One region of the Massilia sp. 01N410 genome, then DNA from elsewhere that is predicted to be linked to it. Evidence: riboswitches for the same ligand, from Rfam matches in the RefSeq annotation. Region 1 holds a riboswitch; the other holds the start of a gene.
What was found. A riboswitch is a leader RNA that binds a small molecule or an ion and turns the genes downstream of it on or off. The one in region 1 is predicted to bind thiamine pyrophosphate.
Positions count from the first base shown of each region.

Region 1 (15,823 bases):
TCGCCTCCAGCAGGCGCCCGGTATCGATCCAGTCGGGCGTCACCAGATACAGTCCTTTCAGTGTTTTCATTGTCACTTCATGCTCCTCGATGTTCGATACGGCGCGGAATGCGCTGGCCGGGGGCGATCGCATAGGAATCCGCCAGCGACTGGTTGCAGCAGCGCTGGGCGCGCTCGAGGGCCTGGGCCATGGCGTCGCCCAGCGCCAGGCGGGCAGCCAGGCTGGAGGCCAGGGTGCAGCCGCTGCCGTGGAATTCGCCGGGCAGGCGCGGCCAGCGCCATTCGCGCATGCCGTCGCGGCTGTGCCAGCGGTTGACGACCTCGTCTCCATCGTCATGGCCGCCGGTGACGAGGACGTGCGGACAGCCGGACAGCGCCAGCGCCGCCGCTTCCGGCAGGTTGGGCGTGGCAACCGTCGCCACCGCCAGCAGCGGCGCCAGCGCCGCCAGCGCATTTCCACGCGCGAGGGCATCGCCGTGGCCGCTGGCCAGCACCGGGTCGAGCACCACCGGCAGCGCCGGCTGACGGGCGCGCAGCAACAGGACGATGCCGGCGATGGCTTCGGCATTCTCGAGATTGCCCGGAATGCCCAGCTTGACCGCGCGGATCGGCATGGTGTCGGCCAGCAGCACGGCCTGGCGCGTCAGCAGGCCGGCGTCCACCGGCGCCACCTCGAACACCCGCTCGTTGTCCTGCACCGTGAGCGCCGTGACGATGGGCAGCGCATGCGCACCCTGGGCCGCAATCGCCTCGATGTCGGCCTGGATGCCGGCCCCGCCCGAGGGGTCGAGACCGGAAAACACCAGCACGCAGGGTTTCATCTCATTTGACTCCAATGAGCCGTCCCGCCATCGGCGACGAGGGCGAAGCCGCGAAACGGCGCGGCATCCGGCCCGCCAGATACGCTTCGCGGCCGGCCTCCACCGCGAGCCGCATCGCGCGCGCCATGCGCACCGGGTCCTGGGCCAGCGCGATGGCGCTGTTCATCAGCACGCCGTCGCAGCCCAGCTCCATCGCCACCGTGGCGTCGGAAGCCGTGCCGACGCCGGCATCGACCAGCACCGGCACCTTGGCCTGCTCGATGATGAGCGAGAGGTTCCAGGGATTCAGGATGCCCATGCCGGAGCCGATCAGGGAGGCCAGCGGCATCACCGCCACACAGCCGATGTCCTCCAGCATGCGCGCCTGGATCGGGTCGTCGCTGCAGTAGACCATCACGTCGAAGCCGTCGCGCACCAGCTCCTCGGCGGCGCGCAGGGTTTCGGGCATGTTGGGGAACAGGGTCTTCTCGTCACCCAGCACTTCGAGTTTCACGAGCTTGTGCCCGTTCAGCAGTTCGCGCGCCAGCTGCAGCGTGTACACGGCATCCTTCGCCGTGTAGCAGCCGGCGGTGTTCGGCAGGATGGTGTAGCGCGAGGGCGGCACCGCGTCGAGCAGGTTGGGCGCATGCGGATCCTGGCCGATGTTCACGCGGCGGATCGCCACCGTGATGATCTCGGCGCCCGCGGCCGCGGTGGCCGCCGCGGTCTGCTCCAGGTCGCGGTATTTGCCGCTGCCGACCAGCAGGCGCGAGTTGTATTCCTTGCCGGCGATGACGAGCGGCCGGTCCTTGGTCTGGTTCATGTGTTCTCCGATTCCGTAAAGTTTCAGCCGCCGCCGATGGCGCGCACCACGTCCACCTGGTCGCGCGGCTGCAGCAGGGTCGTGCGCCACTGCTCGCGCGGCACCACGCGGTGGTTGACCGCCATTGCCAGCGCCTGGCCGGACAGCTCGAGCATGTCGACCAGTTCGTGCAGGCTGGGTGCGCCTGGCAGTACGTGCGGGGCGCCGTTCAGTTCTATCTCCAGCATCGCTACTCCTTGTGCTCAGTTCTTGAGATAAAGCTCGGCGCCCTTGCGCATGAACTCGACCGCCTTCTCCTGCATGCCGCCGGCCGCATAGTCGCGCACTTCCTGGGTGATCTTCATCGAGCAGAAATGCGGCCCGCACATCGAGCAGAAGTGGGCCACCTTGGCGGAGTCCTTCGGCAGCGTCTCGTCGTGGAAGGCGCGCGCCTTGTCCGGATCGAGGCCGAGGTTGAACTGGTCTTCCCAGCGGAATTCGAAGCGCGCCTTCGACAAGGCGTTGTCGCGGATCTGCGCGCCCGGGTGGCCCTTCGCCAGGTCGGCCGCATGCGCCGCGATCTTGTAAGTGATGATGCCGTCCTTGACGTCGTCCTTGTCGGGCAGGCCCAGGTGCTCTTTCGGGGTCACGTAGCACAGCATGGCGGTGCCGTACCAGCCGATGTTGGCGGCGCCGATGCCCGAGGTGATGTGGTCGTAGCCGGGAGCGATGTCGGTGGTCAGCGGGCCGAGGGTGTAGAAGGGCGCTTCATGGCACTGTTCCAGTTGCAGGTCCATGTTCTCCTTGATCAGGTGCAGCGGCACGTGGCCCGGTCCCTCGATCATGGTCTGCACGTCGTGCTTCCAGGCCAGCTGCGTGAGTTCGCCCAGGGTGCGCAGCTCGGCCAGCTGGGCTTCGTCGTTGGCGTCGTAGATGGAGCCGGGGCGCAGGCCGTCGCCGAGGCTGAAGGCGACGTCGTAGGCCTTCATGATCTCGCAGATCTCTTCGAAGCGGGTGTAGAGGAAGGATTCCTTGTGGTGGGCCAGGCACCACTTGGCCATGATCGAGCCGCCGCGCGAGACGATGCCGGTCAGCCGGTCCGCCGTCATCGGAATGAAGGGCAGGCGCACGCCGGCGTGGATGGTGAAGTAGTCGACGCCTTGCTCGGCCTGTTCGATCAGGGTGTCGCGGTAGATTTCCCAGGTGAGTTCCTCGGCCTTGCCGTTCACCTTTTCCAGCGCCTGGTAGAGCGGCACGGTGCCGATCGGGACCGGGCTGTTGCGGATGATCCATTCGCGCGTCTCGTGGATGTGCTTGCCGGTCGAGAGGTCCATCACCGTGTCGCCGCCCCAGCGGATCGCCCAGGTCATCTTCTCGACTTCCTCGCCGATGGAAGAGGTGACGGCGGAGTTGCCGATATTCGCATTGATCTTCACGAGGAAGTTGCGGCCGATGATCATCGGCTCGGATTCCGGGTGGTTGATATTGGCCGGCAGGATGGCGCGCCCGCGGGCGATCTCGTCGCGCACGAATTCGGGCGTGATCACGGCGGGAATGGAAGCGCCGAAGGACTGGCCCGGATGCTGGCGCCCCAGCAGGGCGGCCATTTTCTTCCCGGTCGGACCGGCGGCTTCGAGGCTGCGCAGGTATTCCTGGCGCCGCAGGTTCTCGCGGATGGCGGCGAATTCCATCTCCGGCGTGACGATCCCCTTGCGCGCATAGTGCATCTGGGTGACGTTGCGGCCGCCGGCCGAGCGGCGCGGTTTGCGCTGCAGGTCGAAGCGCAGTTCGGCCAGCTTCGGATCGCGCAGGCGCTCCTGGCCATAGCGCGAGCTGGGACCGGCCAGTTCGACGGTGTCGCCACGCTCGCGGATCCATCCGGAGCGCGGGCAGGGCAGGCCGGAGCGGATGTCGATGCGCGCCTCGGGGTCGGTGTAGGGCCCTGAGGTGTCGTAGACCCAGACCGGCGGATTCGGCTCCGCGCCAAAGGATGCCGGTGTAGGCGACTGGTGGATCTCGCGCATCGGCACCCGGATGTCGGGGCGCGAGCCGGCCACGTAGACCTTGTGCGAGTTGGGAAGAGGCGTCACGGCCGCGGCATCGACCGTGGCGCTGGCGGACAGGAATTTCGGATCGGCGTTCAAGTGCACTCCTTGTATCACTGAAGATCGGCGATCCAGCGGAGGAGTGCAAAGAAACGTAGCACGAGGGCGTACGCGGACTCTGTAGCTTCCCTTCGCTGGCATTATCCAGATCAGGTTCGGAGGGTATTTCTCACCCGCGCGGTTGATGGCGCAGGACCCCTAGCGTTGTTGCCGCCTCATGAAAAGGCGACGGGCGGAGTGTACGTGGGTTTTGGGACAATGGCAATGTGGTCGCATCGAACGTGCGTATCGCCCGTGAGAATGCGCGCATTTCTGCGCCATCCGTCCTGCTAAGCTTCGCACGATGAAAAAGATGACGACCATTCGCAGCCTTGCGTTCACGCTGCTGGCCCTGCACGCGGCGGCATCCGAGGCATGCCGTGTACCGCCGGCCGGACAGATCGTCACACCCGACGAGCAAGTCCTGATGGCGGGGGATGTGGCTGTCGCGCAGGCGATCGGCGCCACGCCACTGGGCGATTACCTGGTCGAATACCGCTTCCAGACGCTGGAGCAGCTGAGGGGGACGGGCCGGCAGGTATTCACCGTGATCGGCGGCCCCGAAGGCTTCAACAACAAGGACAGCAGTTTCAACAACCACTGGGACCCCGCGTTCTGGAAGCGTGGCGGAGGCCGCACCATCAACGGCTCCGACTGCGTCCTGCGCCCTGGTTTCGTGGTCGGCAACACCTATCTCGTGTTTCTCGGGCTGCAGCCGACCTGGCGCAGCTTCGAGAAGATCGAGCTGGCCGGCGGCAGGCCGAATCCCGACGACCGATGGCTGGCCTTTGTAACGCAGAAGCTGGCCCCGTGGCGCGACTACCCCGCCCGCTAACTCACCGAGGAGAAAAACCATGTTCGACCGTCTCAGCCGCAGTTTCCGCCTCGTCGGCGCCAGCGCCCAGGTGCTCAGGCAGGACAAGCACCTGATGCTGTTCCCCATCATTTCCGGCCTCGCCCTGTTCCTGGTGCTGCTCGCCTTCGCGCTGCCGCTGCTCGGCCTGGACTCGATCGACGGCATCAGCAAGGGCGGCCTGTATTCGACGGCCTTCCTGTTCTACGTGGTCCAGTACTTCGTCATCTTCTACTTCAACACGGCGCTGGTGGGCGCGGTCGTGATGCGGCTCGAAGGCGGCAGCCCGACCCTGGGCGACGGCCTGCGCATCGCCAACAGCCGCATCGGCACGATCTTCGGCTATGCGGTCATTTCCGCCACCATCGGCGTGATCCTGCGCGCCATCCAGGAGCGGGTCGGCTTCATCGGCCGCCTCATCGCCGGCCTGCTCGGCGCCGGCTGGGCGGTCGCCACCTTCCTGGTCGTGCCGGTGATCGCCACCAGCGACCGCGGCGCGCTCGATTCGATCTCCGAGAGCACGGCCCTGCTCAAGCGGAGCTGGGGCGAGAACGTGGCCGGCCAGGTCGGCCTGAACGTCGCCTTCAGCCTGCTGTACCTCTGCCTGCTGGCCGGCGCCGTCGTGCTGGCCATGCTGTTGGCGAAGCTTGCCGCCGGGCCGGTGGCGGTGGGCGTGTTCGCCGCCATCGTCCTGCTGGCCTTCTTGGGCTGCGTGCTGATGCACGCCACGCTGACCGGCATCTATTCCGCCGTGCTGTACCGTTACGCCCTCTACGGCAGCGATGCACCCGGCTTCGACGGCCCGGTCCTGGCGTCGGCATTCCGGCAAAAGTCCTGAAGCCGGCAGGCTTTGGTGCGATACTATGCGGCCCTGAAGTCGATTCAAGCGCCGCAATGCCCACCCTGTCCCAGCTGCTCCTCTACCCGATCAAATCCTGCGCCGGCATGTCGGTGCGGGAAGCCACTCTCCTCGAAACCGGCCTCGCCGCGCATGGCGTGCACGACCGCGAATGGATGCTGGTCACGGAGTCCGGCCAGTTCCTGACCCAGCGCGAATTCCCGCGCATGGCGCTGATCCGGCCGCGTCCCGACGGCGGCAACCTGCGCGTGAGCAGCCCCGGCATGGGCGACCTGCTGCTGCCGCTCGCCTGGCATGACGAACCTGTCCGCCACGTGCAGATCTGGGACGACGCCGTCCGCGCGGCCGACTGCGGCGACGTCGCCGCCGGCTGGTTCACCGAAGCCCTCGGCGCGCGCGAACACCTGCGCCTGGTGCGCTTCCGCCAGGACGTGGTGCGCCCGACCAGCGTCAAGTGGACCGGCGGCCTGCCTTCGCAGACCCGCTTCGCCGACGGCTATCCGCTGCTGCTGATCGGCCAGTCCTCGCTCGACGACCTGAACCTCCGCCTGCGCGCGGCCGGACGCGCGGCCCTGCCGATGGACCGCTTCCGGCCCAACCTGGTGGTGGCGGGACTGGAAGCCTACGAAGAGGACTACACGGCCTTCCTCAGCACCGGCGCGGCCGAGATCCGTCCGGTGAAACCCTGCGCGCGCTGCCCGATTCCGTCGATCGACCAGGGCACCGGCGTGCCCGGCCCCGATCCGCTCGACATCCTGCAGACCTACCGCGCCAATCCGAAACTCGACGGCGGGATCTGTTTTGGCATGAACTGCATCGTTTCCGCAGGCGCCGGCAGCGTGCTGCGCGTGAACCAGGACTTGACGGCCGAACTCGCATTCTGACAACGTTTTCGTGGCGCCCATTTGCAATACGGCCGAGTTGGCGTAATGTTAGGGCTAATTGCGGAAAGGAATGTCCATGCACGAGCAGCAGGGCGCCAGTGTGCGCGAACTGATGGCCGAGAACGCCGCGCTGCGCAGGCAGCTCGCCAGCCTGATCGACCAGGCCGAGAGCAACCACGCGATCATGATGCGCCACCAGGCCTTCGATCTCGAGCTCGTGGGCGCGGGTAGCTTCCAGGAGCTGGTCGCCACCATCTTCCGCCAGCTGCCGATCGTGTCCAGCCTCGACATCGTGACCTTGTCGCTGGTCGACAGCGGCGCCGACATCTTTACCGTGATGCACAAGCTGGGCGTGGACTTCGACAGCCTGCCCAACCTGCTGTTCCACGAACATCCCGAAGAGCTGGGCTTCGACTTCGAGCCCGGCCATCCGCCGCGGCCGCGGCTGGTGCCCTACCACCCGGTCAGCCACGCGAGCGCCTTCCCCCATCCGCCGGCCGGCCTGGCCAGCGTCGCGCTGGTGCCGCTGCTGCGCAACAAGCGCCTGATCGGCTGCCTGAACCTGGGCAGCCGCGACCCGAGCCGCTTCACGCCGCTGCTGGGCACCGACTTCGTCGAGCACATGGGGTCGATCATCGCCATCTGCCTGGAGAACGTGATCAGCAACGAGATGCTGAAGTACATCGGCCTGACCGATGCGCTGACGGGCGTCTACAACCGCCGCTACATGGACCGCCGCCTGGCCGAGGAGGTCGGCCGTGCGCGCCGCCAGGGCTACAGCATCGCCTGTATGTACATCGACGTCGACCACTTCAAGCAGGTCAACGACACCCACGGCCACCAGGCCGGCGACGACGTGCTGCGCGAAGTGGCGTCGCGCATCAAGGACGAGCTGCGCATGTCCGACACGCTGGGCCGCTTCGGCGGCGAGGAATTCGTGGTGCTGCTGATCGACGCCGACCTCGAGAGCGCGAAGCTGGTGGCGCAGCGGATCCGCGCCGGCGTGGCCGGCCAGGATTTCCTGCTGGCGGAAGGGGAGGCCTTGCCGGTGACGGTGTCGATCGGCGTGGCGGCGCTGGACGATGCCGAGGGCGACGATCCCATCGAGGACGTGGCCTCGGCGCTGGTGGCGCAAGCCGACCAGGCGCTGTATCAGGCCAAGCAGAACGGCCGCAATCAGGTAGTCAGCGCCGCGTAGGGCGGGCTCGGCGAGCCCACTCTACCGTAAAAGCCGGCCCTCGGCGCGGTTGACCGCCGTCCCGGTCCCGCGCAGCACCACCACGTCGCCGGCGCGCAGCTCGGTATCGTCTTCGGGCTCGATCCGCTGGTTGCCGCGCCGGACCGCCGTCACCTCGGCGCCGACTTCGTCGAAGCCCAGGTCGCCGATGCAGCGGCCGACCGCGCCGGCATCCTCGGCCAGCACCACCGAGTGCAGGCGCACGTAGCTGTGCTCCGGATCGTCGCTGACGTCGCTGGCGCCGTGGAAAAAGCCGCGCAGCGAGGAATAGCGTTCGTCGCGCGCGGCCTGCACGCGGTGCACCACGCGCCGCAGCGGCACCCCCATCACCACCAGCGCGTGCGAGGCCAGCATCAGGCTCGATTCCAGCGCCTCCGGCACCACCTCGGTGGCGCCGGCGCGCTTGAGGACGTCGAATTCGGTGTCGTCGTGGGCGCGCACGATCACCGGCAGCTTGGGCGCCAGTTCGTGCACCAGGTGCAGCACCTTGAGCGCCAGGCGCGTATCGGCGAAGGTGATCACCAGCGCGCTGGCGCGGTTGATGCCGGCCGCGATCAGCGATTCGCGCCGCGAGCAGTCGCCGTAGGAGACGTTGGCGCCGGCCGCGCGCGCTTCCTGGACCCGCTCGGGATCGAGGTCGAGCGCATACCAGGGCAGCTTTTCCTCCGACAAGAGAGTAGCCAGGCTCTGCCCGCTGCGGCCGAAACCGGCGATGATCACGTGCTTCTGCGCCGCCATCGTGCGGCTGGCGATCTGGGTCAGCTGCAGCGACTGCAGCATCCATTCGTTGGACGCCATCTTCATCACGATCTTGTCGCTGTTGGCGATCATGAAGGGGGCCAGCAGCATCGACAGCACCATCGCCGCCAGCACCAGCTGGATCAGGAAGGGATCGATCAGCTTCGAGCCGGAGGCCAGGTTCAGCAGCACGAAGCCGAATTCGCCGGCCTGGGCCAGGGCCAGGCCGGTGCGCATCGCCACCCCGTCGGAGGAGCCGAAGGCCTTGGCCAGCGCCCCGATCAGGGCGAACTTGAGCAGCACCGGAATCGCCAGCATGGCCAGCACCAGCCACCAGTTGGCCAGCACCAGCTCGAGGTTGAGCAGCATGCCGATGCTGATGAAGAACAGGCCGAGCAGCACGTCGCGGAAGGGCTTGATGTCCTCTTCCACCTGGTGCTTATACTGGGTCTCGGAGATCAGCATGCCGGCCACGAAAGCCCCGAGGGCCAGGGAGAGGCCGGCGCGCTCGGTGATCCAGGCCGCGCCCAGCGTCACCAGCAGCAGGTTCAGCATGAACAGTTCCTGCGAGCGGCGCTTGGCGACGATGGTGAACCATTTGCGCATCAGCTTCTGGCCGAAGAACAGCAGCAGGGCCAGCACGGCGGCGGCCTTCAGCGCGGCCCAGGCCAGGTTCATCGCCAGTTCCTCGGCCGGCCGCGCCAGCGAGGGAATCAGGATCAGCAGCGGCACCACGGCCAGATCCTGGAACAGCAGGATCCCGATGATGCGCCGCCCATGCTCGCTCTCGAGCTCGAGGCGTTCGGTCAGCAGCTTGGAGACGATCGCGGTGGAGGACATCGCCAGCGCGCCGCCGAGCGCCAGCGCGGCCTGCCAGCCGGTGTTGAACGGCGCCGGCAGGCGCGGGGCCAGCAGCGAGGCCAGCACCGTGATCAGGATGGTCAGCGAGACCTGGGCCAGCCCGAGCCCGAACACGATGCGCCGCATCGCCTTGAGCTGGGCCAGCGAGAATTCGAGGCCGATCGAGAACATCAGGAACACCACGCCGAATTCGGCCAGGGCATGGGTGCTGGGACCGTTGTCGGCCAGTTGCAGGGCGTGGGGGCCGATCAGGACGCCGACGGCCAGGTAACCCAGCATCGGGGGGAGGTGGAGCATCCGGAACGCAACCACGCCAAGAACGGCGCTGCCCAGCAGCAGAAGAGTTAATTCAAGGCCTGATGTCATGCTGGGGTGTGGTCACGATCCCGTAAATATGTGCGCTCTGTTACGTCTGGCAAGTTTTTTGCTTTCGCAATTCGGATATACTTCCACCATGAGTGTAACCGATGAAAAAATAATGTTGACAAGTTTTGACGAGGCCCAGGCAAAGCGCGCTCTGGAGCTGGCGCGCGAGACCCTGGACATCGAAGGCGAAGCGATCCGCAAGCTGAGCGCGCGTCTCGGCCAGGACGACAGCCTGAAGCCTGCCGTTGCGCAAGCTGTGGCCCTGATGCTGGCCTGCAAGGGCCGCGTGGTCGTCTCGGGCATCGGCAAGTCGGGTCACATTGGCCGCAAGATCGCCGCGACCCTGGCCTCGACCGGCACCCCGGCCCTGTTCCTGCACCCGGCCGAAGCCGCCCACGGCGACCTCGGCATGGTCACGCCGCAGGACGTGCTGGTCGCGATCTCGTATTCCGGCGAAAGCGCCGAGCTGGCGGTCGTGATTCCGGCCGTCAAGCGCATGCGCGTGCCCGTGATCGCCATGACCGGCAAGCCGGGCTCGCGCCTGGCCCAGGTTGCCGACGTCCACCTCGACGTCTCGGTCGACAAGGAAGCCTGCCCGCTGAACCTGGCGCCGACCGCGTCCACCACCGTCACCCTGGCGCTGGGCGATGCCCTCGCCGTCGCGCTGCTGGAGCTGCGCGGCTTCAAGTCGGAAGACTTCGCCCTGTCGCACCCGGGCGGCGCCCTCGGCCGCAAGCTGCTGACCCACGTGCGCGACGTGATGCGCAGCGGCGACGCGGTGCCGAAAGTGAAGCCGAATGCTCCGCTGACCGAGGCCCTGCTGGAAATCTCGCAGAAGGGCATGGGCATGACCGCCATCGTCGACGACGCCGGCCGCCCGGTCGGCGTGTTCACCGACGGCGACCTGCGCCGCCTGTTCGAGAAGACCCATGACTTCAGCAGGCTGACGATCCAGGACGTCATGCACGCGAATCCGCGCCGCATCCATCCCGAGCAGCTGGCGGTCGACGCCGTTGCCGTGATGGAGGAATTCCGCATCAACCAGATGCTGGTGACCGACGCCGACGGCATGCTGGTCGGCGCCCTCCACATCCACGACCTGACCCGCGCCAAGGTGATCTGATGGTGACCCAGCTGGAACATCTGCAGCGTGCCGCGCGCGTGAAGGTCATGATCTTCGACGTCGACGGTGTCCTCACCGACGGCAGCCTGACCTATGACGCCAACGGCGAGATCACCAAGACCTTCTTCGTGCTGGACGGCCTCGGCATCCAGCTGCTGAACCGCACCGGCGTGCAGACCGCCATCATCAGCGCGCGCAATTCGCCGATCGTGGTCAAGCGCGCCGCCGACCTCGGGATCACCCACGTGTTCCAGGGCCAGCACGACAAGCGCCTGGCCTTTGCCGAGCTGCTGGAAAAGACCGGCGTGACGGCCGAGCAGTGCGGCTACATCGGCGACGACGTGATCGACCTGCCGCTGTTCACCCGCGTCGGCTTTGCCGTCACGGTGCCGAGCGGCCATCCGGAAGTGCAGTACCGCGCCCACTACGTGACGAAGAATGCGGGCGGACGCGGCGCCGTGCGCGAAGTCTGCGACATGGTGATGCGCGCCCAGGGAACCTACGAACAGGCATTGGCACCGTACTTTGGATAATCCTTCGCAAGCCATGGCGACCACGACCTACGTCAACAAGCGCACCGCGCACCGCTGGCGTCTGCTGGCATTGATGCTGGCGGCCGTGTTCTTCGCCTTCGGCAGCTTCTGGCTGGTGCAGGTGATGCGCGGCGAAGGCGAAGCGCACCGCGTCGACGTGGGCGACGATCCGGACTACATCATCGACAACTTCAGCTTCGTGCGGATGTCGGAAGCCGGCCAGCCGCGCTACGTGATCTCGGGCGAGCGCCTGACCCACCGCCCGGCCAACAACACCTCGGTGATCGACAAGCCGGTCGTGCAGAGCATGAGCACCGACCGGCCGCACATGACGATGACGGCGAACACCGCCAACGTCAACCAGGACCAGAACCAGATCGACCTGATCGGCAATGTCGACATCTCGCGTCCCGGCAACGCCACCTCGAAGCCGATGCGCATCCGCACCGAGGCGCTGACCGTGCTGCCGGACGAGGAAATCTCGAAGACCGACAAGCCGATCCAGATGACGCTCGGCGCCGCCTCGGTCACCGGCGTCGGCATGGTCGCCAACAACGCCACACAGCAGGTGACGCTGGGCGGCCGCGGAGAACTCATCTTCCCGCCGAAAGGAAAACAATGAAAAAAATACTCGCTGTCGCCGCGCTGTCGCTGGCAAGCCTGACCGCCTCGGCGGAGCGTGCGGATTCTCTCAAGCAGGCCAAGATCGATTTCAACAACGCGCACATCGACGAGGTCACCCAGACCCGCACCTTCACCGGCAACGTCGTGCTGACCCGCGGCACCCTGACGATCAAGGCCGACAAGGCCGTGCTCACGGAATCGCCGGAAGGCTATATGGCGGTGACCCTGACCGCCGCGCCGGGCCAGCCCGCGACCTTCCGCCAGAAGCGTGACGGCGGCCCCGACCTGTGGGTCGAAGGCCAGGCCCAGCGCATCGAATACGACGAGCGCACCGAGCTGGTCAAGCTGTTCTCGAACGCGGTCGTCAAGCAGCTCGAGGGCAAGCGCATGACCAGCGAGGTGAACGGCCCGTTCATCTCCTACGACAACCGCACCGAGCAGGCCAACGTGTTCAACGACACCAGCGGCGAAAGCAAGCCGGGCGGCGGACGCGGCACCATCATCATCGCGCCGCGCCGTACCGCGCCGGCGGCGGCTCCCGCGACCACGCCGGCGGCGCCGGCAGGGAAGCAGTAAATGAAGGCCGTCCTTGCCGCTGCCGCGCTGTTGCTGGCGCCGCTGGCGCAGGCGGAGCGGGCGGATGCGCTCAAGCCGCTGAAGGTGGTCGGGGGCAACGGGACCCTGGACCAGGTCACGCAAACCGTGGTCCTGACCGGCGGCGTGACCGCCACCCGCGGCACCATGCTGCTGAAGGCCGAGCGTGCCGAGATCAAGGAAGCGCCGGACGGTTACAAGACCATCGTCCTGGTCGCGGCGCCCGGCAAGCCGGCGTCGTTCCGCCAGAAGCGCGACAGCGGCCCCGAGCAGTGGGACGAAGGCCAGGCCGAGCGCATCGAGTACGACGAGCGCACCGAGGTCGTCAAGTTCAGTTCGAACGCCGCCATCAGGCAGCTGGAAGGCAGCAACGTGATGCGTGAAATGGGCGGCGAATTCATCGCCTACGATGCGCGCAAGGAAGTCCTGCTGAACCTGAACGACCCGAGCGGCGTCGACAGGCCCGGCAAGGCCCGCGCCAGTTTTACTTTTTATCCGCGCCGCACTGCGTCGGCCGGGCAACCGGAAGCAGGAAAGCAATGATGGATGTACACGCAGACGCCGCCGCCATCGCGAGCGGCGGCAGCACCCTGGTGGCCAAGGGGCTGCAGAAAAGCTACGGCAAGCGCCTGGTGGTGCGCGACGTTTCGCTGCAGGTCGCCTGCGGCGAGGTGGTGGGCCTGCTCGGCCCGAACGGCGCCGGCAAGACGACCTCGTTCTACATGATCGTGGGCCTGGTGCCGGCCGACGCCGGCGCCATTGTCATCAACGGCACCGACATCACCAGCCTGCCGATCCACCGGCGCGCCATGCTGGGCCTGTCCTACCTGCCGCAGGAAGCCTCGGTGTTCCGCAAGCTGACGGTGGAGGAGAACATCCGCGCCGTGCTGGAACTGCAGCGCGAGGACGGCAAGCCGCTGGGCAAGAACCGCATCGAGGAGCGCCTCAACGAGCTGCTGGCCGAGCTGCAGATCGAGAAGCTGCGCGAGAACCCGGCGCTGTCGCTGTCGGGCGGCGAACGGCGCCGCGTGGAGATTGCGCGCGCCCTCGCCACCAACCCGCGCTTCGTGCTGCTGGACGAGCCGTTTGCCGGCGTCGATCCGATCGCGGTGATCGAGATCCAGCGCATCGTGCGCTTCCTGAAGGAGCGCGGCATCGGCGTCCTGATAACCGACCACAACGTGCGCGAGACGCTCGGCATCTGCGACCGTGCCTACATCATCAACCAGGGCGCGGTGCTGGCGTCGGGACGCCCGGACGACATCATCGCCAATGAATCGGTTCGCCGCGTCTACCTGGGTGAACATTTCCGGATGTAGTCATGAAACAGACGCTGCAACTCAAGACCTCACAGCACCTTGCGCTGACACCGCAACTCCAGCAGTCGATCCGGCTGCTGCAGCTGTCCACTCTCGAGCTGCACCAGGAGATTGAACAGGTCCTCAGCGACAACCCGCTGCTCGAACGCCTCGACGATCCGCTCGACCACTCGGTGCGCCTGCTGGCCGACGGCGCGATCAACAACGGCGCGTCGACCTCCACCACGCCCGACTCGCCGCCCTCGTCCAGCCAGGGCGAGGAGGGCAATGGCGGCGGTGGCGCCGAAGCCGAAGGCGGCGACAGCGACAACGGCGATGCCGGCGGCGCCGAGCACGACATGGACTGGGGCGATTCTGGCCGTTCCGGCAGCGGCAGCGGCGGCGAGGAAGAGGACGGCCGCCCGCAGCTGGAAGCCAGCCCGGTCTCGCTGCGCGAACACTTGATGGAGCAGGTACGCCTGACCTGCATGTCGCCGCGCGATTGCGCGCTGGTCGAGATCGTCGTCGACACCCTCGACGACAACGGCTACCTCGAAGAAACCCTGGACGAGCTGCATGCGCGCCTCCCGGCCGAACTCGAAGTGGAATTCGAGGAGTTGCGCACCGCGCTGGCGCTGGTGCAAAGCATGGACCCGCCCGGCGTGGGCGCGCGCAGCGCCGCCGAATGCCTGGCGCTGCAGATCCGCCGCATGCCGGGCGTGCCGCTGGTCACGCGGCGCATGGCGCTGACCATCGTCGAACGCTACCTGACCTGGTTCGCGCAGCGCGAATTCAACAAGCTCAAGAAAGCCCTCGACTGCGACGACGAAGACCTGCGCGAAGCCCAGGCCGTGATCCGCCATTGCAATCCGCATCCGGGCGCGGCCTTCGCTTCCGACGTTTCCGACTTCGTGGTGCCGGACGTAATCGTGCGCCGCGCGAAGGACGGCTGGAGCGTGCAGCTGAATCCCGAGGTGATGCCGCGCCTGCGCGTGAACAGCCTGTATGCCACCTTGATGAAGCAGGGAAAATCGGAATCCCAGCTGGCGGCGCAGTTGCAGGAAGCAAAATGGCTCATCAAAAACATGCGCCAGCGCTTCGATACTATCCTTCGGGTAGCTCAAGCAATCGTGGAGCGCCAGCGGAACTTTTTCTCCCATGGCGCCGTTGCCATGCGGCCCCTTGTTTTACGTGAGATAGCTGATACACTAGGTCTACACGAGAGCACAATTTCTCGTGTCACAACTCAGAAATACATGCTGACGCCGCACGGCATGTTCGAGTTGAAGTACTTTTTCGGGAGTCACGTCGCGACCGAGGCAGGAGGAGAAGCCTCCTCGACCGCGATCCGGGCTCTCATCGTACAACTCACAGGAGCAGAAGACCCCAAAAACCCTTTATCCGACAGCAAGATCGCGGAGATGCTAGGGGAACAGGGAATGGTTATCGCACGCCGCACGGTAGCGAAATACCGCGAGGCGCTGAAGATCCCTCCCGTCAGCCTCCGTAAATCTCTGTAGCAAGCTCTTTCAGCAAGCTCTTGCAGCAAGCTTCTTGCAACAACGCTGCCCTGGTGCGTGGTATGCGCGTACGACAGGCAGCGCATCATCAAAGGAGTGTGTATGAATCTCACTATCAGCGGACATCATCTCGATGTAACCCCGGCAATCCGTGAATACGTACAGAACAAGCTCGAACGCATCACCCGCCATTTCGATCAAGTGATCGACTCCCACGTCATCCTCTGCATTGACAATCTCACCGAGAAAGAAAAACGCCAGAAGGCCGAGATCAACTTGCGCCTCGCCGGCAAGATCGTTCACGTCGCCAGCGCCGCGCACGACTTGTACGCCGCGATCGACATGCTGATGGACCGGCTCGACCGGCAGGTGCAGAAGTACAAGCAGATGCTGCAGGATCACAGTAGTACACCGCTCAAGCGCATACCCAACGATGGAGGAGAAGCTGCCGCTACAGCGTGATCCTTCCGCTGGCGCAGCACAAGCAAGGAAGGGCGCATCTGGCGCCCTTTTCGTTTTCCGGGCCGCGCTACAATGCCGTTTTCCATTTCAATAAATAAAAGAACATGAGCGAATACGTGCAGACC
Region 1 covers NZ_JBFTRV010000010.1:72,387-88,209, reverse strand. The annotation lists gene thiE (thiamine phosphate synthase) at 1-61, opposite strand, end outside; gene thiD (bifunctional hydroxymethylpyrimidine kinase/phosphomethylpyrimidine kinase) at 78-821, opposite strand; gene AC1DOP_RS15130 (thiazole synthase) at 823-1,623, opposite strand; gene thiS (sulfur carrier protein ThiS) at 1,647-1,850, opposite strand; gene thiC (phosphomethylpyrimidine synthase ThiC) at 1,866-3,746, opposite strand; TPP riboswitch at 3,817-3,917, opposite strand; gene AC1DOP_RS15115 (hypothetical protein) at 4,051-4,581, shown strand; gene AC1DOP_RS15110 (DUF6159 family protein) at 4,601-5,437, shown strand; gene AC1DOP_RS15105 (MOSC domain-containing protein) at 5,494-6,342, shown strand; gene AC1DOP_RS15100 (GGDEF domain-containing protein) at 6,419-7,540, shown strand; gene AC1DOP_RS15095 (monovalent cation:proton antiporter family protein) at 7,562-9,544, opposite strand; gene AC1DOP_RS15090 (KpsF/GutQ family sugar-phosphate isomerase) at 9,633-10,667, shown strand; gene AC1DOP_RS15085 (KdsC family phosphatase) at 10,667-11,200, shown strand; gene lptC (LPS export ABC transporter periplasmic protein LptC) at 11,214-11,822, shown strand; gene lptA (lipopolysaccharide transport periplasmic protein LptA) at 11,819-12,400, shown strand; gene lptA (lipopolysaccharide transport periplasmic protein LptA) at 12,401-12,961, shown strand; gene lptB (LPS export ABC transporter ATP-binding protein) at 12,961-13,737, shown strand; gene AC1DOP_RS15060 (RNA polymerase factor sigma-54) at 13,740-15,236, shown strand; gene hpf (ribosome hibernation-promoting factor, HPF/YfiA family) at 15,339-15,698, shown strand; gene AC1DOP_RS15050 (enoyl-CoA hydratase/isomerase family protein) at 15,803-15,823, shown strand, end outside.

Region 2 (15,823 bases), on a different contig from region 1:
GAAGGTCTTCGGGTCTTCCGCCACATAGCCCTTGGCGATGCGCGCGACTTCCTGCTGGATACGCGGCAGGTCGGCCTTGTCCCTGGCCAGCAGCATGGCGGCGAAGGAGCCGGTGAGCTGGTTCTGGTAGTCGCTCGACGGGAAGGTGGAGAGCGGCGCCCACATGTCGGCATAGGCATTGAAGTGGATGACATCGTCGACCACGCCGATCACGCGGAACAGCTGGCCGCCTGCGCTGATGGTCTGGCCGACCGCTTGTTGCGGCGCGCCGCCGAACAGCCTGCGGGCGGTCGAGGCGTTGATCACGGCCACCAGGCGGCCGCCGGCTTCATCGTCCTCGTTCGGCAGGCGCCCCGCCAGCACCTTGAAGTCGAGGATCTTCCAGTAGTCGGCGTCCACGCGCCTCATCTGCAGCTCGCTGACGCGGTCGCCCTGGTAGACCGATACCGCGTCCGGCGTGGTGAAGGCGGACACCCGCTCGACCCCCGGCATGGGCTTGAGGTATTTGTCGATGGTCTTGAAGCCCAGCGTGCCGGTGCGGATGGTGCTGTGGTCGGCGCTCATGCTGCGCATGGTGTAGATCTGCAGGAAGCGCTCGCTCTTCCCTTCGACGCCGGTCGGCCAGAAGGTGGTTTCCAGCAGGGCGCTGATCACCATCAGCACCACCAGGGTGAGCACGATGCAGGCCAGGTTGATCGCCGTGAACAGCTTGCGGCGCATGAAGACCTTCCAGGCGGTGAGCAGGTAGTTACGCAGCATGGAGGTGCTCCGGCGTGACCAGCTGGCCGTCGAACAGGCGCACGATACGGTGGGTGCGGCGCGCTTCGCGCTCGTCGTGGGTGACCATCACCACGGTGGTGCCCTCGGCGTTCAGCTTGAGCAGGATGTCCATGACTTCCTCGCCCATCTTGCTGTCCAGGTTACCGGTCGGTTCGTCGGCCAGCAGCACTTTCGGCTGGCCGACGATGGCGCGCGCGATCGCCACGCGCTGCTGCTGGCCGCCCGACAGCTGGTTCGGGTAGTGGTCCATGCGTGCACCCAGGCCCACCTTTTCGAGGGCCTCGCGCGCCAACCGGCGCCGCTCGCTGCCGCTGCCGCTGCGGTAGAGCAGAGGCAGTTCGACATTGTCGATCACGCGCAGGTCCGGGATCAGGTGGAAGCTCTGAAAGATGAAGCCGAAGGTGCGGTTGCGCATGCCGGCCAGCTGGCGGTCGCCGTAGCGGGCAACCGAAGTGCCGCCGACTTCCACGCTGCCCTTGCCGGGCCGGTCGAGCAGGCCGATGATGTTCAGCAGCGTGCTCTTGCCGCAGCCGCTCGGTCCCATCATGGCGACGAATTCGCCTTCCCTGACGTGCAGGTCGATGTCTTTCAGGGCCAGGGTTTCGACCTTGTCGGTGCGGTAGGTCTTGCTGACCTTGTTCAGTCTGATCATTGTTGTTCCCCTCGTTTTCTCAGTCAATTCGAAATGCGGATGCTGTCCAGATCCTTGAAAGTACTGGTGTCGGACACGATGAAGCGGTCGCCGGCACGGGCGCCGTTCACGACTTCGACCAGCTTGCCGTCGCTCGAGCCGAGCTCGATCCAGGTCTTGCTGGCGGCGCCTTCGTGCACGGCAAAAGCCGGCTGGCGGCCCTTGCCGTTGAAGGCGGCGCCGTTGTCGATCACCAGCACGTTCGCGCGGCTGGCGGTGACGACGTTGACGTCGACCCGCATCTTGTTGCGCAGGTGCGGGTTGTGCGGCTGTTCGAGGTCGACCAGCAGCTTGATGGTGCCGTTCTGGATTTCGGGCAGGATGGTGTGCACGCGGCCGGCCAGGATTTCGCCGTTCTGCTCGACGCGCACAGGCTGGCCGGCGGCCAGCTGGCGGGCGTGGAAGTCGGACAGGGACGCTTCGACGCGGTAGTTGTTCAGCTCCGACACGCGCGCCACCAGCTGGCCGGCGGCGACGCTGGCGCCTTCTTCCTCGACCACCGAAGTCAGCATGCCGGAGAAGGGCGCGGTCACCCTGGTTTGCTGCAGCAGGCCGTCCTGGCGGGCGATCTGCTTCTGCAGGATCTCCTTTTGCAGATTCGCGGCGGCGATGGCGCTGGCGGTGGCGCGCCGGGTGTCCTCGATCAGCTCGTGCTGCTGGCGCAGCTGGACTTCGTTGCGCTGCACGTTGAGTTCCGAGGTCAGCAGGTCCTGGCCCGATACCAGGCCGCTTTCGCGCAGCTTGCGGTTGCGTTCGCGCAGCGCGCGGCTGGACTGGAGGTCGATCTCCAGCAGTTCGATGGCGGACCTGGTCTGCTTGAGCTTCTGGTCCATCTCCAGCTTGAGCACGACGACCCTGTTTTCCTGCTGCGCCAGCTGCTCCTTCAGGGCTTCCAGCGCCAGGCGGATCTCGCGGTCGTCCAGTTCCAGCAGCAGCTCGCCCTGCCTGACCTGCTGGCCCGGCTTGGCGTGGACCTTGGCGATGCGGCTGGCGCCGGGGCTGGACACGACCTCCTCGTGTACGGGAATGACCACGCCGGCGGCGTTGATGGTGTTGTCGACGCTGCCGGGCCGCACCTCCGCCACCACGATGTCGGCGGCGGAAACGCCCGGCCGCACGACGCGGTTGATGCCCCAGGCGGCGCCGAGGAAGCCGGCGCACAGCAGGAGGCCGGTAGCGAACCGGAAGTGGCGGCGGCGGCGGAGCAGATCGATGCCGATGGCTTGGTCCATGACGATGCTTGCGATGAAGGAGTGAAGATGCATCCTTTATTGCAAGCATCGTGCCAGCACCGCTTCACTGGGCGGAAGCCGCCATCAGGCGCCGGGTCCTGCCCGTGCGCGGGCAAGGGTGTCCGGATCCGGGCAGTGGCGAGCGTCGCAAGGGCGCCTACTGGCCGAGATGTTTGGCCAGGAAGGTCTCGAGCCGCTGGTAGAACTCGGTCACGTTCTTCGTGTCGTAGAAGCCGTGGCCTTCGTTGGGAGCAAGGAACCACTCGGGCGTATGACCCGCCTTGACGAGGGCCGCGCGCATCGCTTCCGCGTGTTCGACCGGCGCCCGCTTGTCCTTGCCGCCGTGGACCAGCAGCACCGGCGCCGTGATGTTCGCCGCCAGCGTCACCGGTGACGCCTTCTCCAGCGCGGCCCTGTCGGCGCCCACGGTCTTGCCGATGTAGGCGGCGCGGTAGGCGTCCTTGCGGTTGTTCTCGGGCTTGGCCAGCAGGGTCAGGTCGTACACGCCGATGTAGCCGACCGCGCACTTGAACAGCGCCGGTTCGCGCGCCGCCAGCATCAGTGCCGAATAGCCGCCGAAGCTGGCGCCGTACACGCACATGCGCCGTCCGTCGACCTCGCCCTGCGCCACCGCCCAGCGCACGCCGTCGACCAGGTCGTCCTGGATCTTGCCGCTCCATTCGCGGTAGCCGGCTTCCATGAATCCGTCCCCGCGCCCGCCGGAGCCGCGGAAGTTGACCTGCAGGACCGCATAGCCGCGGCTGGCCAGGAACTGGGCGTCGTTATCGTAGCGCCAGGTGTCGGCGATGCCGAACGGGCCGCCGTGCGGCATCAGCACCAGCGGCACCTTGCTTCCTTGCGCGTGCGCCGGCATGGTCAGGTAGCCGTGCAGTTCGAGACCGTCGCGCGCCTGGAAGCTGATCGGGCGGCGCGGCGCCATCTTGTCGGGGTCGATGGTCTCGAGGGAGGAGAACAGCAGGCTGGCCTTCATGGTCTTGCGGTCGAGCAGATAGAAGGAGCCGGGGTCGCGGTCGCTCGACACGCCGAACAGCAGGACCGTGCCGTCGTCGCTGAAATCGACGAAGCTGACCCGATGGTCGGGGAACTGGGCGCTCAAGTCCCTGTGCAGGCGGGCTTCCGCGCTGTTCTCGTCGAAGTAGACGGCGCGCGGCCGGCCGATCGAGGTCGAGGCGCCGAAGGGTTCGCCCAGCTTGGCGCCGTACATCACGCTGGTGACGCTGCCGGTCCCGTCCTTGAACAGCGTCGTCCGTTTGCCGTCGGCGACCTGCTCGCGGATCAGTTCATACGGGCCGCCGTCGGCCGAGTAGCTGACGTAGAGGGCGCTGTCGTCGGCGTTGAAGCCCATCGGAGCGTAGCGCCGCCCGAGCTGGGCGTCGGCCTTGCGCCAACGCTTGCCGGCATCGTCGAAGCGCATCAGGACCCGTTCCGCGCTGTCGTTCGCACCGAAGGCGAAACGCGGCACCCCGTTGTTCTGGATGACGAAGCCCAGGTCCGACAGCGGCAGGTCGGCCACCAGGCTGCGCACCGCGCTGCGCGAATCGACGTCGTACAGCAAGCTGTGGCTGCCTTCCCAGGCGTGGGAGGCGATGAACAGGTGGCCGTTGCGGCTGCGCGGGATGTCTTCGATGTAGCCATATCCTTCGTCGGCGCCGTAGCGGCTGCCGCGGCTGGAGCTGTTGCGCATCTTGTAGCCGTACAGGTATTCCTGTTTGCCGCCGTCGAGTTCCGCGGCCAGCACCTCGCCGGTGGGAACCGGCTTTTCACGCGAGCCCAGTTCGATGCCCTTGGTGATCGCCAGCCGCGTATTCGTCAGCCACTGGTAATCGAGCGGCACCTCGAAGGCGGGCATGCGGATCGCGCCCGTCATCGTCATTTCCGGCACCGAGTAGAAGGTCACGACGGGAACGAAACGGTCGCCGTCCGGGACCCGCGCCGTGATCGCGATGTGCTTGCCGTCCGGCGCCAGGCGCGGATGCGAGAACTGGTCTTCGTAGACGAAGGCGGCGAGCGGCACGGTGGGCGCGGCCAGGGCGGGCGCCGCGCTGGCGGCCAGCAGGAAGGTACACAACAACAGGGATCGCAGCGTCATGATGGCTCCGTTCGGTCCCGGCGGGACGATCCGCTCATTATGTATGTATGAACCCCCAAATGACTCACCAATTGTCACGCCTTCGGCTTGCGCAATCGCGCTCCAGCTTCGATAATCGACCGCTATGAACGACCCGCTCACCTTCCTCGGCTTCCCGACGACCCCGCTGGAACTCATCTCCTTCGTCCTCTCCATCGTCACGGTGCTGCTCAACATCCGCCGCATCCACTGGGCCTGGCTGTTCGCGATCGTGTCGTCCGCCACCTACGGCGTCGTGTTCTTCGAGGCCCGCCTGTACGGCGACGCCGGCCTGCAGGCGGTCTTCATCGCCGCTGCAGTGTGGGGCTGGTACGAATGGCTGCGCGGTACGGGCGAAGATGACAAGCCGCTGGTGGTGACGCGCCTGGACGCGAAGGGCTGGATCTGGTCGCTGGCCGGATGGGGACTGGGCTTCTATATCCTGTCGTGGTTCCTGCACGCTTACACCGACACCGACGTGCCGCACATGGATGGCTTCCTCACCGCCGGCAGCCTGCTCGGCACCCTGCTGGCGGCGCGCAAGAAGGTCGAGAACTGGCATGTGTGGATCGTGGTCGATATCCTGTACGTCGGCCTGTACGTCTACAAGGACCTGCACCTGACCGCGATCCTGTACGCGGTGTTCGTGGGGATGGCGGCGCTGGGCCTGCGCGCCTGGGCGCGTGCGGCGCGCGAGGGGGCGCGATGACGCGCGGCTCGCTACCGGCGCGGATCGCGATTCTCGGCGCCGAGTCGACCGGCAAGTCGACCCTGGCGCCGGCGCTGGCGGCGCGCTACGGCACGCTGTGGGTGCCGGAGTACCTGCGCGAGTTCGTCGAGACGGAGCAGCGGGTGCCGCGCGAAGAGGACCAGCCCGCGATCGCGCGCGCCCAGCGCGGGCGCGAGGATGCCCTGGCCGCATCGAAGGATGCGCGGCGTTTCCTGTTCTGCGACACCACGCCGCTGATGACGGCGGTCTACAGCCGCATCTACTGGGGCCGGGTGCCGGTGGAACTGCTGGAGATGGAAGCCGCGCACGACTATGCGGCGACCCTGGTGGCGGGCCTGGACCTTCCCTGGGTGCCGGACGGCCTGCAGCGCGAATCGAAAGAGGTGAGGAAGCAGGTGCACGACTGCCTGCTGGCGGTGCTGCGCGAACGGTGCATCCCGTTCACGCTGCTGGAGGGAGACCTGGCGCAGCGGCTGCGCCAGGTGGAGGACCTGCTCGGTCCTCCCTGAGCTTCGCGATCAGAAGTCGAACTGCCCCGACACGCGGAAGGTGCGCGGCGCGCCCGGCAGCAGGTAGCCGCCCAGCGCCGGCGTGACGTCGCGCCAGTAGAACTTGTCGAACAGGTTGTCGACGCGGGCGCGCAGCGTCACTTTCGTCACGCCCAGCTTCATGGCCCAGGCGGCGCCGAGGCCGAACACGTGGTAGTCGGGCACGAACACGCGGTTCTCGACATCGAAGGCCTTCTTGCCCGAGTACTGCCAGTTGGCGTCGACCTTCAGGCCGGGCACTTGCGGCACGGCGTACTCGATCCAGGCGGTCGACTTGACGCCGGGGACGTCGGTGACGCGCTTGCCGTCGATGGTCGGATCGCCGGTGCCGTCCTGCCGGGTGTTCAGGGCCATCAGCGACAGGCCGGCCTGCAGGTTGGAAGCCAGCTTGCCGTCCGCCGACAGCTCGATGCCGCGGTGGGTCTCGCGGCCGCCGCGCACGTAGGGATGGCGCTGCACGGTGTCGCCGTCGACCACCACGGCCACGGTGCGGTTCGGGTCCGTGTACTCGAGGCCCTGGCGGATCTGGAACAGCGAGGCCGACAGGTTCACCCCGCGCACGGAGCCCTTGGCGCCCAGTTCGAACTGCTTCGAGCGGCCCGGTTCCAGCACCTGGTTCTCGTTCGAGGTTTCCATCGGCGCGATGCCGCCGTGCTGCAGGCCGTGGCTCACGGAGCCGTAGACGTTCCAGTCGCGATTCAGGTTGTAGACCAGGGCGACGCTCGGCAGCAGGAAGGAATCCTTGCTATCCACGTAGCCGGCGGTGTGCACGACCGGACGGTCGTCTTCCCAGTCGCGGCGCTTGGTCTCGACGTAGCGCAGGCCGCCGTGCAGGGTCAGCTGCGGGGTGATGGTCACGATGTCCTGGGCGAACAGCGCGCTCTCCTGGTCGCTGCGGCGTTCGAACACGGGGCCGGTGACGCGGTCCGGGCCGGCGTGCGGGGTGTCCAGCGGATGCCAGATATTGCTGTAGCCGACCAGGTCGTAGACATAGTCGCCGAAGCTGTCGTGGCGCTCCGAATACGAGGCGCCGACGGTCAGCTCATGGCGCAGCGCGCCGGTGGCGAAGCGGCCCTGCAGCATCGCCTGCAGGCCCCACGGTGTCTTGCGCTCGCCCTCGCTCTGGTAGTCGTAGACGTCGTAGTCGCCGTTCGAGCAGAAGCCCGGATAGTAGCCCGCGCCCTCGTTGCTGCAGCCGTAGGGGAAGGCGGTGTAGTCGTTACGCTTGAACCAGTGCTTGTTGGCGGCAACCAGCGCTTTCCAGCCGTCCGCCAGCTTGTACTCGAAGCGCAGGCCGAGGTTGGTGTCGCGGGTATCGACCGGACGGGCCCAGGGCTGGTCATTGAGCAGCAGCCTGGCGGAGACGCCGGACGGCAGCACCTCGTTGCGGATCAGCTGATAGCCGGGTGCGGTGAGCTGGGCCTTGTGCTGGTAGTCGAAGTCGACCTGGAACAGGGCGTCCGGGCTGATCTGCCAGTCGAAGGCGCCGGACACGAACTGGCGGTCGCCGTTGGCGCCGCGCACATAGGAATGCAGGTCGGCGGCGGCGGCATTGATGCGGTAGCCGAAGCGGCGGTCGTCGAAGCGGCCGCCCAGGTCGACCGTGCCGTACAGGGTGCCGCGCTCGCTCACTTCGACGGTGGCGGAGCGCAGCGGGGTATTGGTCGGGCGCTTGGTCACGTAGTTGACGATGCCGCCCGGGGTGGCGACGCCGGCGGTGAGGCCGGCCAGGCCCTTCAGCACCTCGATGCGTTCCTTGTTCTCCAGCGGGATCTGGGTGTCGCCCGGAATCGCGAAGCCATCCTTGCGGTAGCTGTAGTTGTTGTCGAGGGCGAAGCCGCGGATCGAGAACTGTTCGGCATAGCCGACCGCGTTGTAGGCGTCGCTGACCGAGGCGTCGTAGCGCATCGCCTCGGTGGCATTACGGATCGACAGGTCCTGCATCCGGGTGCGGTCGATCGCGCTGATCGAGGCCGGGGTTTCCCACAGCGAGGATTCGGAGAAGCCGCCGACGGCGGCGCGTTCCAGTCCGGCGCGGGCGCCGGTCACGACCACTTCGGCGATCGGCTGGCCGTTCTGTTCCTGCGCATGGACGTTGAGGGAGAAGGCTTGCGCGATGGCGCAGGCGAGGATCGGGTACTTCAGTTGTGGTTTCATTGTTTGCTCGTCTTCGCGCCGGCTCGGGGAAGGGCAAACTGGAGTGGGCGCCGTTCGGCACCGCGTTGCGCTTTCCTTCGCTGGCATTATCCAGATCAGGTACGAAGGGTATCTCTCACCCGGAAGCAGATCGGCTTCCAGGACCCCTAGCGAAGGCGCGAGTGTAGCACGGATGCGGGCGAGCGTGGCGAGTCTGGCAATGCTCGCCGGATGGCGCTCAGCTTCTTTGCGTTATGTAGGCTTCGCGCAACGGCCGCCAGCCCAGGCGGGCTTCGATGAGGCGGCGGTAGGGCGTGTCGATGTGGGCGGGTGTGCGGCGGATGTAGTCCTCGGCCTTGGCGCGCTCGTCGCCGCGCAGACTGCCGAGCCAGGCGACGGCTTCCCCGGCCGTCGGCGCACGGCCGCTGGCGCCGTCGAATTTGGCGGGCAGGGCGGTCCAGACCACGGCGTCGATGCGCTTGCCGCGCATCCATCCGGTGATACGCGGGGAGTCCCAGGCGATGCAGGCGATGTTCATGAGCAATTGAACTTTGGCGATATCGAGTGCCAGTCTGGCTTGCCAGAACAAAGCGGGGTGCACGGCTGTCCGCGCACCCCACCGTGCGTCTACATCAGGTGCAGCGCTCGAGAACATTGCGGCTCACGTTCAGCGTGACCTCGCCGCTTTCGCCCAGGTTCGTCATGCCGTGCGCTTCCAGGGCGGCGACGACGGCCGGCACGACATCCTTGCCGAGGCCATAGTCGGCAAAGCGGGTACCCACGCCGACTGCGCGGAAGAAGTCCTCGGTGCGGGCAATGGCCGCCTCGATGCGCGCATCTTCGTCGCCGTCACGCAGGCCCCATACGCGCGCCGCGTACTGCAGCAGCTTTGCCCGCTTGGCATCGCGGCGTTCGCGCAGCATGGCCGGCAGTACCAGCGCCAGGGTCTGTGCATGGTCCAGGCCGTACAGCGCGGTCAGTTCGTGGCCGATCATGTGGGTGGACCAGTCCTGCGGCACGCCGGCGCCGATCAGGCCGTTCAGGGCCAGGGTCGCGGTCCACATCAGGTTGGCGCGCACCGCGTAGTTGTCGGGCTCGGCCAGCGCGCGCGGACCTTCTTCCACCAGGGTCTGCAGCAGACCCTCGGCAAAGCGGTCCTGCACCTTGGCATCGGCCGGCACCGTCATGTACTGCTCCATGATGTGGACGAAGGCGTCGACGATGCCGTTGCCGACCTGGCGTGCCGGCAGGGTATAGGTGCGGGTCGGGTCGAGGATGGCGAACTGCGGGAACACCAGGCGCGACATGAAGGCGAATTTTTCCTGCGTGGCTTGTTTGGTGATCACGCTGCCGGAGTTCATCTCGGAGCCGGTGGCCGGCAGGGTCAGCACCGCGCCGAAAGGCAGGGCCGCGCTCACGTTCTTTGCGCGCTGTTCGAGAATGGTCCACGGGTCGGCATCCAGCAGGCTGCCGGCGGCAACGAACTTGGTGCCGTCGATGACCGAGCCGCCGCCCACCGCGAGCAGGAAGTCGATGTTCTCGCGCTTGACCACGGCGATGGCCTCGACCAGGGTCTCGTAGCTGGGGTTCGGCTCGATGCCACCAAATTCGAAGATGGTACGGCCGTCCAGGGCGGCCATCACGGCGTCGTAGGTGCCGTTGGCGCGGATGCTGCCGCCGCCGTACAGCACCAGCACGCGCGCGCGGGCAGGGACCAGCTGCGCCAGGTGCTCGATCTGGTTCTCGCCGAACAGGATGCGGGTAGGATTGTGGAAGTCGAAGTTAAGCAAAATAAAAATCCCCCTCGGGTTGCAGAGGAGGGGGATTATCGCGCAAGCGGGAAAAGCGCGTTGGCGGGCGGTCCGCCGCCGGAGTTCAGACCTGCGCCGGCTCCAGCACCGGCGCCGCATGCTCGACGTGGGCGCGGGCATGCAGCAGGTGGCGCTGCAGCGTCGTGCGGGCGGATTCGCAGATCAGGCGCCAGTGTTCGCGGCGCTGGGCGGCGCGCTTGCGGTGCTTGGACGGCATTTCGGACAGCGGCTTGACGTAGAAGGGCAGGGCGATCCGGTAGCCCTGCTTGCCCGGCATTTCCTCGCCGCCCAGGATTTTCCAGAAGCCGTCGTAGGCATTGGCGAAGTGCTTTTCCGGGTCGGGGTCGTAGGCGATGTGGTCTTCGCTGCGGATGGCCACGACCTGGTCGATGCCGACCGCCTGCGCCACGCCCTGCATCGCGGCGAAGCAGAAGAAGCTGGGAGAATTGTTCGGGAATACGCGCTCGAAGGCTTCGAAGGCGGCGCCGGCATCGACCCAGCGGCCCTGATTGCGGGCGATGAAGGGCACCACCGGCGCATCGACGCCGACCATGTGGCCTTCCAGCCAGCTGAAGGACAGGCGGTGCAGGCATTTGCCGTCGGCGACCAGGGCCAGGGTCAGGTCGCCCTCGGCATTGCTGCGCGACGCCATTTCGAGCTGGATCATGAAGCTGCTGCCGTCGGCATCGATCTGCCACAGCGGCAGGCAGCGGGCGCCGTAGACGGCCTGCTTGTAGGCGTCGTTGAAGGTGGTTTCCTCGAAGCGGTAGTGGCTCAGGACCGCCTGCACGCGGCGCCGCGCCGACAGGCCCTTGATGAGGTAGTCGCGGTGACTGAGGTGGTGGAAGGGGTCGTCGTTCGACGGCAGCGCCACGTGGTTGCGGTAGACGCCGAGCTGGCACAGTGCGCGATGGTCGCGCATATAGGCCAGCACGCGCAGGCTGCGCGCGATGCAGAGGATCCAGGAGGTCAGGCTGTACTGGCTGCGGCGGGCCATCCAGTGCTTGGTGAGGTGAGCGAAAATCATGGTGCGCTCCGGGCATTCATTATCGGGGTGGTTCTATCTTGGCTCACCGGCTTTGGCGGCACGGTGATCTTGCTCAACGGAAATAAAATGCCAAGCAGGTCAAGATCGCCACGCTCGATAACGCATCCCTGGGGTTTTCTTATTCGTGATCACGATGTCTCTTGTTGATTTTTTGTCAGGCAGAGGTTGCCAGTCGCAAGACTAGCACGATTGCCGCGCCGAACATCGAAATCCTAATGAATAATTGAGTCATCCCGAATAAGATGAGGAGCGTCGCATGGTGTACGAACTTTTTTACTGGCCGACGATCCAGGGCCGCGGCGAATTCGTGCGGCTGGCGCTGGAGGAAGCCGGGGTCGACTACGTCGACGTGGCCCGCGAACCGGGCGGCATGGCACGCATGCTGGCGGCGATGGATGGTCCCGACCATCCATCGTTCGCGCCGCCCTTCCTGAGGGCGGGCGGGCTGACCATCGGCCAGACGGCGAACATCCTGCTCTTCCTGGGCCAGCACCATGGCCTGGCGCCCACGGACGAGGCCGGTGGCTTATGGGTGCACCAGCTGCAGCTGACGATCGCCGACCTGGTCGCCGAAACCCACGACACCCATCACCCGATCGCGACCTCGCTGTATTACGAAGACCAGCGTCCGGAAGCGAAGCGCCGTTCGGCCGATTTCATCGAGACGCGCATCCCGAAATTCCTCGACTACTTCGAAGGCGTCCTTGCGCGGCCGGAGCCGAAGGACTACCTGACCGGCGCCACGCTCACCTATGCCGACCTGTCGCTGTTCCAGCTGGTCGAGGGCCTGCGCTATGCCTTTCCGGCGACGATGGCGCGGATCGATGCGAGCTATCCTCTGCTCGGCGCGCTGCGCGAGCGGGTGGCGAAGCGGCCGCGAATCGCGGCCTATCTGAAATCGAAGCGGCGGCTGCCTTTCAATGAGGAGGGGATCTTCCGGCACTATCCGGAGCTGGAAAATCGGGATAGTGAATGACATCCGCCCGGCGCGCACCGTTGCGGTATTCAAGAGGACTGCTGCCGGTCCAGTGCCTGAAGGCGCGGCAAAAACCTGTGGCATCGGCGAATCCGAGGTCGAAGGCCAGCGCCGCCACCGGCGTGTTCGAATGTGTCAGCCGGTGCACCGCGACGTCGCGCCGCAATCCATCCTTCACCTGCTGGAAGTGCGTCCCTTCTTCGGCGAAGCGGCGGTTGAGGGTACGGACCGACATATGCAAGGCCGAGGCAAGGCCGTCGATCGTGGCCGGCCGGGAGAGCGCCTGCTCGAGATAGGCGCGCGCTTTCGCGGTGACGGTGCCGCCTTCCGCCTGGCGGAATACCCAGTCTTCGGGGGCGCGTTTCAGGAAGGCCCACAGCTCGTGCTTCTCGCGTTTGAACGCGGACGCGCAATCCGCATAGGCGAGGGACATGCCGGTGGCAGCCGCATCGAAGCTGACGTCGCCCGGAAACATGAACACATAATCCTCGACATGCCTGGGCTCAGGAAAGCGGAATTCGGCCCGGAGCAGCGTGACGTCGCGGCCGAGCAGCCACGACACGATGCCGTGGACCAGTTTCATCATCAGCGCATGGCCGAGTGGCTTGACCTCGGTATCCGGCGTCCTCTCCAGCAGGGCGATGCCGACCGTTTCGTTCCTGGTCGCGAGGTGCAGGCGGTAGTCGTCGAGCAGCAGGTTCCAGAAACGGACGAAACGGTTCAGCGCCACCAGCACGGTCGGTGCGTCGAGCAGGCTGAGCATCAGGTATTTCAGGGTGCCGCTCCGGATCGGCCTCGACCACAGGCCGAGCATTTCATCGTCGAGCGTCGCCGCGATGGCGCGGTAGAGCGCCCCGTATTGTTGCCGGGTGATGCGCGCGCCGGGCCGGTGCAGCAGCGAGCGCGGAATGGCGGCGCTGGCCAGCGCCTGTGCGGCCACGTCCTTGCCGCGGCTGCCGCGCAAGGCATGCAGCATCTCGTGCAGGACGCGGGCCGACACCGTGACGGCGCTTGGCAAGGGCAGGTTCATGGTTCGTGATTATGGCGTACTTTGCATATAAGTTGGCGTGACGGGGCAATTATTCCCGGCTCACTTGCCTATACTTCTCCTCGCTTCAACGGAATGATGCTGCCTTGAGGCGGGCTCGGCAACGTGCCATTGGCGTGCTTTGCGCATCGCCGGCTGCATCGCTCATCAACACATGGGAGCATCGCTTTGATTACGAGACGCATCGTCGTGACCGGCATGGGCATGGTATCGCCTCTGGGATGTGGAGTCGGGACCGCCTGGGCCCATCTGCTGCAGGGCCGTTCGGGACTGGTTCCCCTGAACGAGGCGCTGGCGGACGGGATGCCGTGCAAGGTCGGCGGGCTGGTGCCGGCGCTGGCGCCGGACCGGCCATGGGGATTCGACGCCGGGCTGGTGGCCGAAACCCGGGATCTGAAGAAGATGGATCGTTTCAGCCTGTTCGCCCTGGCGGCGGCCGGCGAGGCGCTGGAGCAGGCCGGCTGGCGGCCCGAGACCGACGAGGAGCGCGAACGGACGGCCACCATCGTGGCTTCCGCCGTCGGCGGCTTCGGCACGATCACGGACGCGGTGCGCATCCTCGATGCGCGTGGCCCGAAGCGCCTTTCACCCTTCACCGTGCCGAGCTTTCTGGCGAATATGGCGGCCGGACAGATTTCGATCCGCCACGGCTTGCGCGGTCCCATCGGTGCGCCCGTCACCGCCTGCGCCGCCGGCGCCCAGGCCATCGGCGACGCCGCGCGCCTGATCAGGGCCGGCGAGGCCGATATCGCCGTCTGCGGCGGGACCGAGGCCTGCATCGACCGCGTCAGCCTGGGCGCCTTCGCCGCCGCCAGGGCGGTGTCGACCGGCTTCAATGACGACCCTGCGGCGGCCTCGCGGCCGTTCGACCTGGAGCGGGACGGCTTCGTGATGGGCGAGGGCGCGGGCATCCTGGTCATCGAAGAACTCGAGCACGCCTTGCGGCGCGGCGCCGTGCCGATCGCCGAACTGCTTGGCTACGGCACCAGCGGCGACGCCCATCACATGACCTCGCCGCCGGACGACGGCGCCGGCGGCCGGCGCGCCATGCAGGCCGCGATCCGCCAGGCTGGCATCGCCCCGGCCATGATCGGGCACCTGAACGCCCATGCGACCTCGACCCCGGCAGGCGATGCCAGCGAGCTTGCCGCGATCAGGACCGTATTCGGCGCGGGCCGCGGCCCGGCCGTCTCGGCCACCAAGTCGGCCACCGGCCACCTGCTGGGCGCAGCCGGCGGCGTGGAAGCGATCTTCACCGTGCTCGCGCTGCGCGACCAGCTGGCGCCGCCGACACTGAACCTGGCCCGGCCGGACCCGGCGGCGGACGGCGTCGACATCGTCGCCGGAGCGGCCCGCGCGATAGCGACCGAGTACGCGATATCGAATGGCTTCGGCTTCGGCGGCGTGAACGCCAGCCTCGTTTTCGGGCGCTTGTGATTCGCTGGGGCCGGCTTGTTGTTCCGCACACGAGCATCGGTTAGGATCGGCGGACAAGAGCGCGCAACGCTCCAAGTCCGTCACCCAACCGCAGAGGAGTCATGACACAACGCCGCCAGTTCCTGATCAATGCGCCGCTCGGCCTGCTCGCCGTCGCCGGCGCCGCCCGTTCCGAACCCGTCCCGCAAGTGGCCGATACCCCTGGTGCGCCGCCGACCTTCGGCGCCACCCCGGCGGTCGGCCCGGAAGTCACGCCCGCCACCTTTGCCGAAGCCGAAAAGCTGATGCAGGTGCCGATGACGCCCGCCGAACGCCAGATGGCGGCCGGCAGCTGGCGGGTGTCGCTGGCCTCGACGATGGAGCGGCGCACCGGTCCGCGCAAGCTGGCGATCGAGGACGGTATCGCCCCGGCCACGGTCTGGTCCCCGGCGACAGTCGGGGCGAAAGCGGCGGCCGTGGGCGCAACGGGTGGACCCGTGCGCGAACGCTTCGTGCGCAGCCGCAGCGATGCCGGCCCGCTGCCGAAGAACGACGAGGACATCGCCTATGCCCCGGTCGCGAAACTCTCGCGCTGGATCGAGACGCGTGCGCTGACGTCCGAACGGCTGACCCGCATCTACCTGGACCGCATCAAGCGCTACGACGGCAAGCTGCGCAGCGTGATCACGCTGACCGAAGAGCATGCGCTGGCGCGCGCCCGCCTGGCGGACAAGGAAATCGCCGCCGGCAGATACCGCGGCCCGCTGCACGGCATTCCGTACGGCGTGAAGGACCTGCTGGATACGAAGGGCATCCGCACTACCTGGGGCGCGGAATTCAATCGCGACCGCGTGCCGGCCCAGGACTCGGCCGTAGTGGCGAAGCTGGATGCCGCCGGCGCCGTGCTGATCGCCAAGCTGAGCCTGGGCGCGCTGGCGCTGAACGACGTCTGGTTCGGCGGCCAGACCATGAATCCATGGCTGCTGGAAGAGGGCGCTTCGGGCTCCAGCGCCGGCCCGGGCGCGGCCACCGCCGCCGCCCTGGTCGCGTTCTCGATCGGCAGCGAGACCGGCGGCAGCATCATCAGCCCGTCGATGCGCTGCGGCGTCACCGGCCTGCGCCCGACCTATGGCCGGGTGCCGCGCACCGGCGCCATGACCCTGTGCTGGTCGCTCGACAAGCTGGGGCCGATGACGCGCAGCGTCGAGGATGCGATGCTGGTGCTGAAGGCGATCTCCGGCACCGACCCCGGCGACGTCGCCGGCGTGCCCGCGAAGCT
Region 2 covers NZ_JBFTRV010000006.1:44,859-60,681, reverse strand. The annotation lists gene AC1DOP_RS10005 (ABC transporter permease) at 1-759, opposite strand, end outside; gene AC1DOP_RS10000 (ABC transporter ATP-binding protein) at 749-1,432, opposite strand; gene AC1DOP_RS09995 (efflux RND transporter periplasmic adaptor subunit) at 1,456-2,703, opposite strand; gene AC1DOP_RS09990 (alpha/beta hydrolase family protein) at 2,861-4,813, opposite strand; gene pnuC (nicotinamide riboside transporter PnuC) at 4,938-5,540, shown strand; gene AC1DOP_RS09980 (AAA family ATPase) at 5,537-6,070, shown strand; gene AC1DOP_RS09975 (TonB-dependent siderophore receptor) at 6,080-8,266, opposite strand; TPP riboswitch at 8,322-8,424, opposite strand; gene AC1DOP_RS09970 (hypothetical protein) at 8,484-8,783, opposite strand; gene AC1DOP_RS09965 (iron-containing alcohol dehydrogenase) at 8,878-10,035, opposite strand; gene AC1DOP_RS09960 (DUF535 family protein) at 10,121-11,083, opposite strand; gene AC1DOP_RS09955 (glutathione S-transferase) at 11,361-12,080, shown strand; gene AC1DOP_RS09950 (AraC family transcriptional regulator) at 12,022-13,110, opposite strand; gene fabF (beta-ketoacyl-ACP synthase II) at 13,297-14,565, shown strand; gene AC1DOP_RS09940 (amidase) at 14,667-15,823, shown strand, end outside.
Region 2: it holds a riboswitch for thiamine pyrophosphate, as region 1 does, so the genes downstream of both, AC1DOP_RS09975 (TonB-dependent siderophore receptor) here and thiC (phosphomethylpyrimidine synthase ThiC) in region 1, are expected to answer to the same signal.